3 regions of the Salinicoccus roseus genome follow, and region 2 is predicted to be linked to each of the others. Evidence: riboswitches for the same ligand, from Rfam matches in the RefSeq annotation. Region 2 holds a riboswitch; each other region holds the start of a gene.
The links. A riboswitch is a leader RNA that binds a small molecule or an ion and turns the genes downstream of it on or off. The one in region 2 is predicted to bind S-adenosylmethionine.
Positions count from the first base shown of each region.

Region 1: another riboswitch for S-adenosylmethionine. It lies ahead of EDC33_RS09375 (PLP-dependent aspartate aminotransferase family protein); the one in region 2 lies ahead of metK (methionine adenosyltransferase).
Region 3: another riboswitch for S-adenosylmethionine. It lies ahead of EDC33_RS11720 (O-acetylhomoserine aminocarboxypropyltransferase/cysteine synthase family protein); the one in region 2 lies ahead of metK (methionine adenosyltransferase).

Region 1 is NZ_RKQJ01000003.1:33,904-36,172, reverse strand. Features, by position in the region: gene EDC33_RS09390 (arsenic resistance protein) at 1-327, shown strand, start outside; tRNA gene EDC33_RS09385 (tRNA-Val) at 374-445, opposite strand; gene EDC33_RS09380 (hypothetical protein) at 736-1,020, opposite strand; SAM riboswitch class I at 1,190-1,299, shown strand; gene EDC33_RS09375 (PLP-dependent aspartate aminotransferase family protein) at 1,364-2,269, shown strand, end outside.
Region 2 is NZ_RKQJ01000001.1:73,166-75,434, reverse strand. Features, by position in the region: gene EDC33_RS00530 (hypothetical protein) at 1-62, shown strand, start outside; gene metK (methionine adenosyltransferase) at 112-1,305, opposite strand; SAM riboswitch class I at 1,396-1,501, opposite strand; gene pckA (phosphoenolpyruvate carboxykinase (ATP)) at 1,652-2,269, shown strand, end outside.
Region 3 is NZ_RKQJ01000004.1:133,615-135,883, forward strand. Features, by position in the region: gene EDC33_RS11710 (alpha/beta hydrolase) at 1-540, opposite strand, end outside; gene EDC33_RS11715 (hypothetical protein) at 537-803, opposite strand; SAM riboswitch class I at 892-988, shown strand; gene EDC33_RS11720 (O-acetylhomoserine aminocarboxypropyltransferase/cysteine synthase family protein) at 1,056-2,269, shown strand, end outside.

The DNA.
Region 1 (2,269 bases), on a different contig from region 2:
CTTGCCGTGACTGCAATGTTCGCTTCCGAACGCGATACACTGCTTGAGAACCTTGATGTCGTCATTCTTCTGCTGCCGTCGTTGGTGCTGTTCTTCGTGATCACCTTCATAGTGGGGAAGGGTGCGGGCAGACTGTTCCGGTTCGGCAGGAAGGAATCCGTCAGTCTGATCATGATGATACTGGCACGCAATTCCCCCCTTGCACTCGCCATTGCAGTCACAGCATTCCCGAATCAGCCGCTGATCGCCTTGTCCCTCGTCATCGGTCCCATCATAGAACTGCCGGTACTGGGCCTTGCTTCGAGGGTCCTGTTTCCATATAAATAAAAAAACATCCAGTCAATAGACTGGATGTTTGCGTTGTGGTGCTGGATGGTCTGTACTGGGATCGAACCAGTGACCCCTTCGATGTCAACGAAGTGCTCTCCCGCTGAGCTAACAGACCTTACTTTTATTTATCCGTCGGGACCCCGAAACAATAATTTCAACACCTGATGGACAAGTGCCTGTCTGATGGATCACGATTTAAAAACTACATATTCAAATTTACAATGTTAACCCGGAATTGTCAATAACGAAATGACGATTCCGGGTATTATTTTTTCCCTCTCATGGTCTCGGCTTTTGCCATTTCTATGAAAGCCGTCATCCTGTCTATGGCTCCCTTGAAATCCTCCTTGAATTCATGTTCCCACATCCGCATAATATGCCAACCTTTTTCATGATAATAGGCATTCACTTCCCGGTCGCGCTCCATGTTCCTCCCGAGCTTCCTGTTCCAGAATTCCTGATTGCTTTTCGGCCAGTTGCCATGGTCGGACACATATGCCAGAAACAGGAGTCGATGAAGATGACCACCCTGTATTTCTGGATTGCGATATCCGGAGACCCCATCAATGTGCGCACATTCTTCCTGAACCGGTAGCCTTCAGCCCACAAAGCTTTCGTAATCCTGTTCTCGAGTTTCGATTGGGACCTGATCCGGCTCATCGTCCGTTTCCTCTTTTCTGCAGACATCATATCCGCCACTGTCGCCACCTCCCTTCTTTCCCACCACCTACCCAGCTTGGGCGTAAAATATTCGGCATGAAAAGTAGTGGAAAATAAAGTATTTTAAATTTGAAAAATGTTTTGACAAATATACTAATCCATAGTAGTGTAGTATACATTATCGATAATATAGTTCTATCACTTATCCAGAGCGGCGGAGGGACAGGCCCTATGACGCCCGGCAACCATCAGGCAATCGAGTCTGATAAGGTGCTAATTCCTGCAGGAGATTTTCCTGAAAGATAAGAGGAGGCGGAGACTCTCTTCTTATATAGGAAGAGAGTTTTTTTATTATTACAATCAGGAGGAGATTATATTGACGAAGAAGAAAAATGCAACTTATGACCTGGAGACGCTGTCGCTCCATGGCGGACAGGCGCCGGATCCGACAACAGGCGCAAGGGCGGTGCCGATCTACCAGACGACATCATATGTCTTTCACGACACGGATCACGCAGAGAGCCTGTTTTCTCTGGATGAACCGGGAAATATCTACTCACGCATCGGAAATCCTACAGTGGAAGTGTTCGAAAAGCGGATGGCACTCCTTGAGGACGGAGTGGCGGCAGTGGCGACATCTTCCGGGATGTCGGCCATCACACTGTCGATACTGAACCTGGCAAGTGCAGGGGATGAAATCGTGGCAGGTTCGAACCTCTACGGCGGTACATATAATCTTTTTGCGGTCACTCTGCCCAGATACGGCATCAACGTCAAATTCGTTGATCCTGACGACCCGGAGAATTTCAGGGCAGCAATCACAGGGCGGACGAAGGCTGTATTCGCCGAAACGATCGGCAATCCCGGACTTCAGGTCCTTGACGTCGCCGCAGTTGCCGAAGTAGCGCATGAAGCCGGCGTGCCATTGATCGTCGACAATACGTTCGCCACACCACATGTCTTCAAGCCGATTGAATGGGGGGCGGACATCGTCGTCCACTCGGCAACAAAATGGATCGGCGGCCACGGCACTTCAATAGGCGGTGTGGTCATCGATGGTGGACGGTTCAACTGGAATACCGAAAAATTCCCTGAATTCACCGAACCCGACAGAAGCTATAACGGCATCCGCTATGCTGTGGATTTCGGAACCCTTGCCTTCATCACGAAAATCCGCGTGCAGCTGTTGCGGGACTTCGGGGCGAGCCTCAGCCCACAGAATGCCTTCCAGCTGATTCAGGGGCTGGAGACTCTGCATATACGTGTTGAAAGACACAAT
Region 2 (2,269 bases):
AAGAAACGATGGAAGAAACCACGATGGAAGATGAAGTCACGACAGAACAGGATACAGAGTAGCAGATCATGCATAAAAAGGCTCCGGAATATTCCGGAGCCTTTGTTGTATCTAGTTCACCTTAATCGTCGAGAGTTCCTCTTTCAGCTGCGCTGCCTTATCCAGCTTTTCCCACGGGAAATCATGATCTTCGCGGCCGAAGTGGCCGTAGCTTGCAGTATTCCTGTATATCGGACGGCGCAGGTCGAGCATGTCTATGATGCCGTCCGGTGAAAGGTTGAAGAGCCTTCTGATGACCGTGACGATGTCCGCCTCGCTGTAGGAGGAGGTGCCGAATGTATCCACGGATATTGAAACGGGTTCGCTGACCCCGATTGCATATGCCAGCTGGATTTCGCATTTCGAAGCAATGCCTGCAGCCACGATGTTCTTGGCGATGTACCGTGCTGCATAGGCTGCAGAGCGGTCGACCTTGGTCGGGTCCTTGCCGCTGAAGGCTCCCCCGCCGTGGCGTGCGTAGCCGCCGTAGGTATCCACGATGATCTTCCTTCCAGTCAGTCCGGCGTCGCCCTGCGGGCCGCCGATGACGAAGCGCCCTGTCGGATTGATGATATATTTCGTTTCTTCATCAAGCAGTTCAGCCGGAACGACCTCACGGATGACGTGCTCGATCAGATCACGCTGGATCGTCTCCTTCTCCACCTCTTCATGGTGCTGCGTCGAGATGACGATCGTATCCACCCGCTTGACCTCGTCATTCTCGTCATATTCGACGGTGACCTGCGTCTTGCCGTCCGGCCTCAGGTAGTCGATGATATTCTCCTTGCGCGCTTCAGTGAGGCGCCTTGAAAGCTTGTGGGCAAGGGCGATCGGCAGAGGCATCAGCTCTTCAGTCTCATCACACGCAAAGCCGAACATCAGACCCTGGTCCCCTGCTCCGGTGGAGACCGCCTCGGTCTCCCGCGTCTCAACTGCGTTGTTCACCCCCTGGGCGATATCCGAGGACTGCTCATCTATGCCCGTCAGGACCGACATCGTCTTATAGTCGTAGCCGTATTTGGCAAGGACATAACCGATATCCTTCACCGTCTCCCGCACTATCTTCGGGATGTCCACATAGGTGTTTGTGCTTATTTCTCCAACGATCAATGCCATGCCGGTATTCACTACAGTTTCACAGGCGACCCGTGCGTGCGGATCCCCCTTCAGTATTTCGTCCAGTATTGCATCGGATATCTGATCTGCGATCTTATCCGGATGACCTTCCGTTACAGATTCGGAAGTGAAAAGTCTACGCTCTGCCATTAATTAAATCTCCTTTATGATTATTAGCTATCTCCCAGTAGCAAAAAATAAAGCCTTTTCCCAATAATACGAGAAAAGGCTCCGCTCTTCCCCTTATCGATCAGAATAACTTCTGCATCCTTTAGCACCTTTCTTTGTTGAAAAGAGGTTGCTGGGTTTCGTCGGGTATGTTCCCTCCACCGGCTCTTGATAAGAGATAACTTAACATATAATATACTAGATGATGGGTTTCAAATCAAGGTAATATTATTTTACAATTATTATGTCACATTAATTATCAATGTGTTATACTAATTCGTGAAAGTACCAATTACTTTGTATACTACATAAAACGGGGGCAATAATTATGGTAAACCATTCCGAAAGCATTCAAAATCTGGTGGCTAAGGATACTTCGCATGTCCAGCTTTCCACTGCTCAGCTTGTTGAAAAGTCTTTGAAAAGGGGAGAAGGCAGATTGACGGAGACGGGTGCGCTCCGTGCTGAAACCGGAAAATATACCGGACGCAGCCCGAAGGACCGCTTCATCGTCGAAGATGGCACCTCAAAGGACAAGGTAGACTGGGGTGAGGTCAACCAGCCCATTTCCGAAGAAGTCTTCGACAACCTGTTCACGAAGGTCATCGACTACCTTGGACAGAAGGAGGAAGTCTTCGTCTTCAACGGCTATGCCGGTGCTGACGAGAAGACGCGCCTCAACCTCAGCGTGGTGACCGAGTTCAGCTGGCACAGCATGTTCGCACGCACGATGTTCATCCGTCCGGAAACGAAGGAAGAAGCCCTCGGCATGGATGCGCAGTTCACGATCGTTTCTGCACCGACCTTCAAGGCCGACCCGGAAACCGACGGCACGAAGTCGGAAGCATTCGTCATCGTATCCCTCGAGAAGGGCATCATCCTGATCGGCGGTACGGAGTATGCAGGAGAAATGAAGAAGTCCATCTTCTCCATCATGAACTACCTG
Region 3 (2,269 bases), on a different contig from region 2:
AATATCTCCAAGATTCCCATGTACTTCGTCGATCAGCTTCCGGAAGTCATCCAGGCTTTCCATCGGATTGTCCTTGTAGTACTGGACCCTCTCCATGATCTTTTCATCATCTTCCCCAGTAAACTTCAGGAAGTTCCTCGTATAGTTCAGGACTCTTCTATTTATATCCCCAACATCTCTGCCCTGGGGCACAGACATGGCCACAATGCCATTGATGCTGTCGAGTTCCTCGGCTGCCCTGAGGGCGAGCACACCGCCCAGGGAAACACCGCCGACTGCTATGCTTTCATGCCCTTGATCCTTGAGCTGATCATATCCATCCAATACATTTTTCCACCAATCTTCAGGGCTGCTCTGTACAAGTACCTCCGGTCCCATGCCATGTCCCTCGAAGCTTGGTACATGGACGGTATATTCGTGCTGCTCAAGGTGCTGGGCCAACGGCTTCATGTCCCTGACCGTTCCGGTGAAGGAATGGAGCAGCATGACTGCCCTGGGGCCACTTCCATAGTTCAACGCTTCAGGCTTTACGATTTTCATGATTTATCCTCCTTCTGGATATCTGGTGTCCGATGATATATGTATTCCGCTTCATCCTCATCGAGTCCATAGTCCTTCTTCATCATTGCAATAATCTCCTCTTTCGTCTTCCCCGCCCCATGCGCTTTTGAAACTCGGTTATACAGTTCTTGAGCATAATTATGGGCGGCCATGCTTTTTGTCGTCCTGCCTAGTTGATAACGGCTCAAAACGAAAAGCACAAGAGCTATGACCATCAGAATGATGACCAGGAAATCGATCATATCCTCTCCTCCTCTCCATTATTTAAATTTTTAAAAGTGTTTGACAAATTGTCCTCCATTATAGTAACATAGTCCCTAATCAAATATTTGCTTATCCAGAGTGGTGGAGGGATTGGCCCTGCGAAGCCCGGCAACCTTTTAAGTAAGGTGCTAAATCCAACAGGTACGTTCCTGAAAGATGAGTGACTCGAGAGTCTCCCTTAATCTTTGGGCAGGCTCTTTTTTATAATATATTACTGGAGGAATGAAACAATGACAGAGAATCATCGCTTCGAAACTAAACAGCTTCATGCCGGACAAGAAGTGGACCCTACCACAAATTCACGCGCGCTTCCCATCTATCAGACGACTTCCTATGTATTCGACGATACTAAGCATGCTGCAGAACTATTCGGCCTGCAAGATGTAGGCAACATCTATACCCGTATCATGAATCCAACGACTGCCGCTTTGGAGACGCGTGTTGCAGAACTCGAAGGTGGAGTTGCCGGCCTTGGCGTTGCATCCGGCATGGCTGCCATTACATACGCCATACAGGTTATAGCAAATGCCGGGGATCATATCGTCTCCTCTGCCAGCCTATATGGGGGTACTCACACACTGTTCACCCATACATTCAAAAAGTTCGGTATCGAGACGAGTCTTGTCGATGCGAAAGATCCTGAGAACGTTTCACGTGAAATCAAGGAGAACACCAAAGCGATCTTTGTAGAGACCATCGGCAATCCGGAAGGCAACGTGGAAGATTTGGAGGCATTAGCGAAAATCGCGGAGGATAATGGTATACCACTTATCGTGGATAACACATTCGCCACTCCGTACCTCTGCCGTCCAATCGAGCACGGCGCACATGTAGTCGTCCATTCGGCCACAAAATTCCTTGGCGGCCATGGCACTTCCATCGGAGGTGTAATCGTTGATGGCGGAAACTTCAACTGGGATAACGGAAAATTCCCTGGACTGACGGAGCCGGATGCTTCCTATCACGACCTTGTCTTCACTGAGGCATTCGGCCCAGCTGCCTATGCGTTCAAGATCCGTACTACCCTGCTCAGGGACACCGGAGCAGCACTTTCTCCATTCAATGCATTCCTGCTCACGCAAGGAATCGAAACATTATCACTCCGGATGGAAAGGCACGTGGAGAATGCAAAGGCCGTTGCAGAATTCCTGGAAAACCACGATAAAGTGGAATGGGTCGACTATGCTGGCCTCGAATCCAGCGAGTATCATGAGCTCCAGAAGAAATACCTGCCGAAAGGTGCTTCTTCCATATTTACATTCGGTGTCAAAGGCGGATATGAAGCCGGAAAGACGTTCATAGAATCCCTCGAACTCTTCTCACTGCTTGCGAATGTCGGGGATGCCAAGTCACTCGTCATCCATCCCGCTTCCACCACCCATTCCCAGCTTAAGGAAGATGAGCAGTTGGCAGGGGGGGTAAGACCGGAAATGATCCGTCTGTC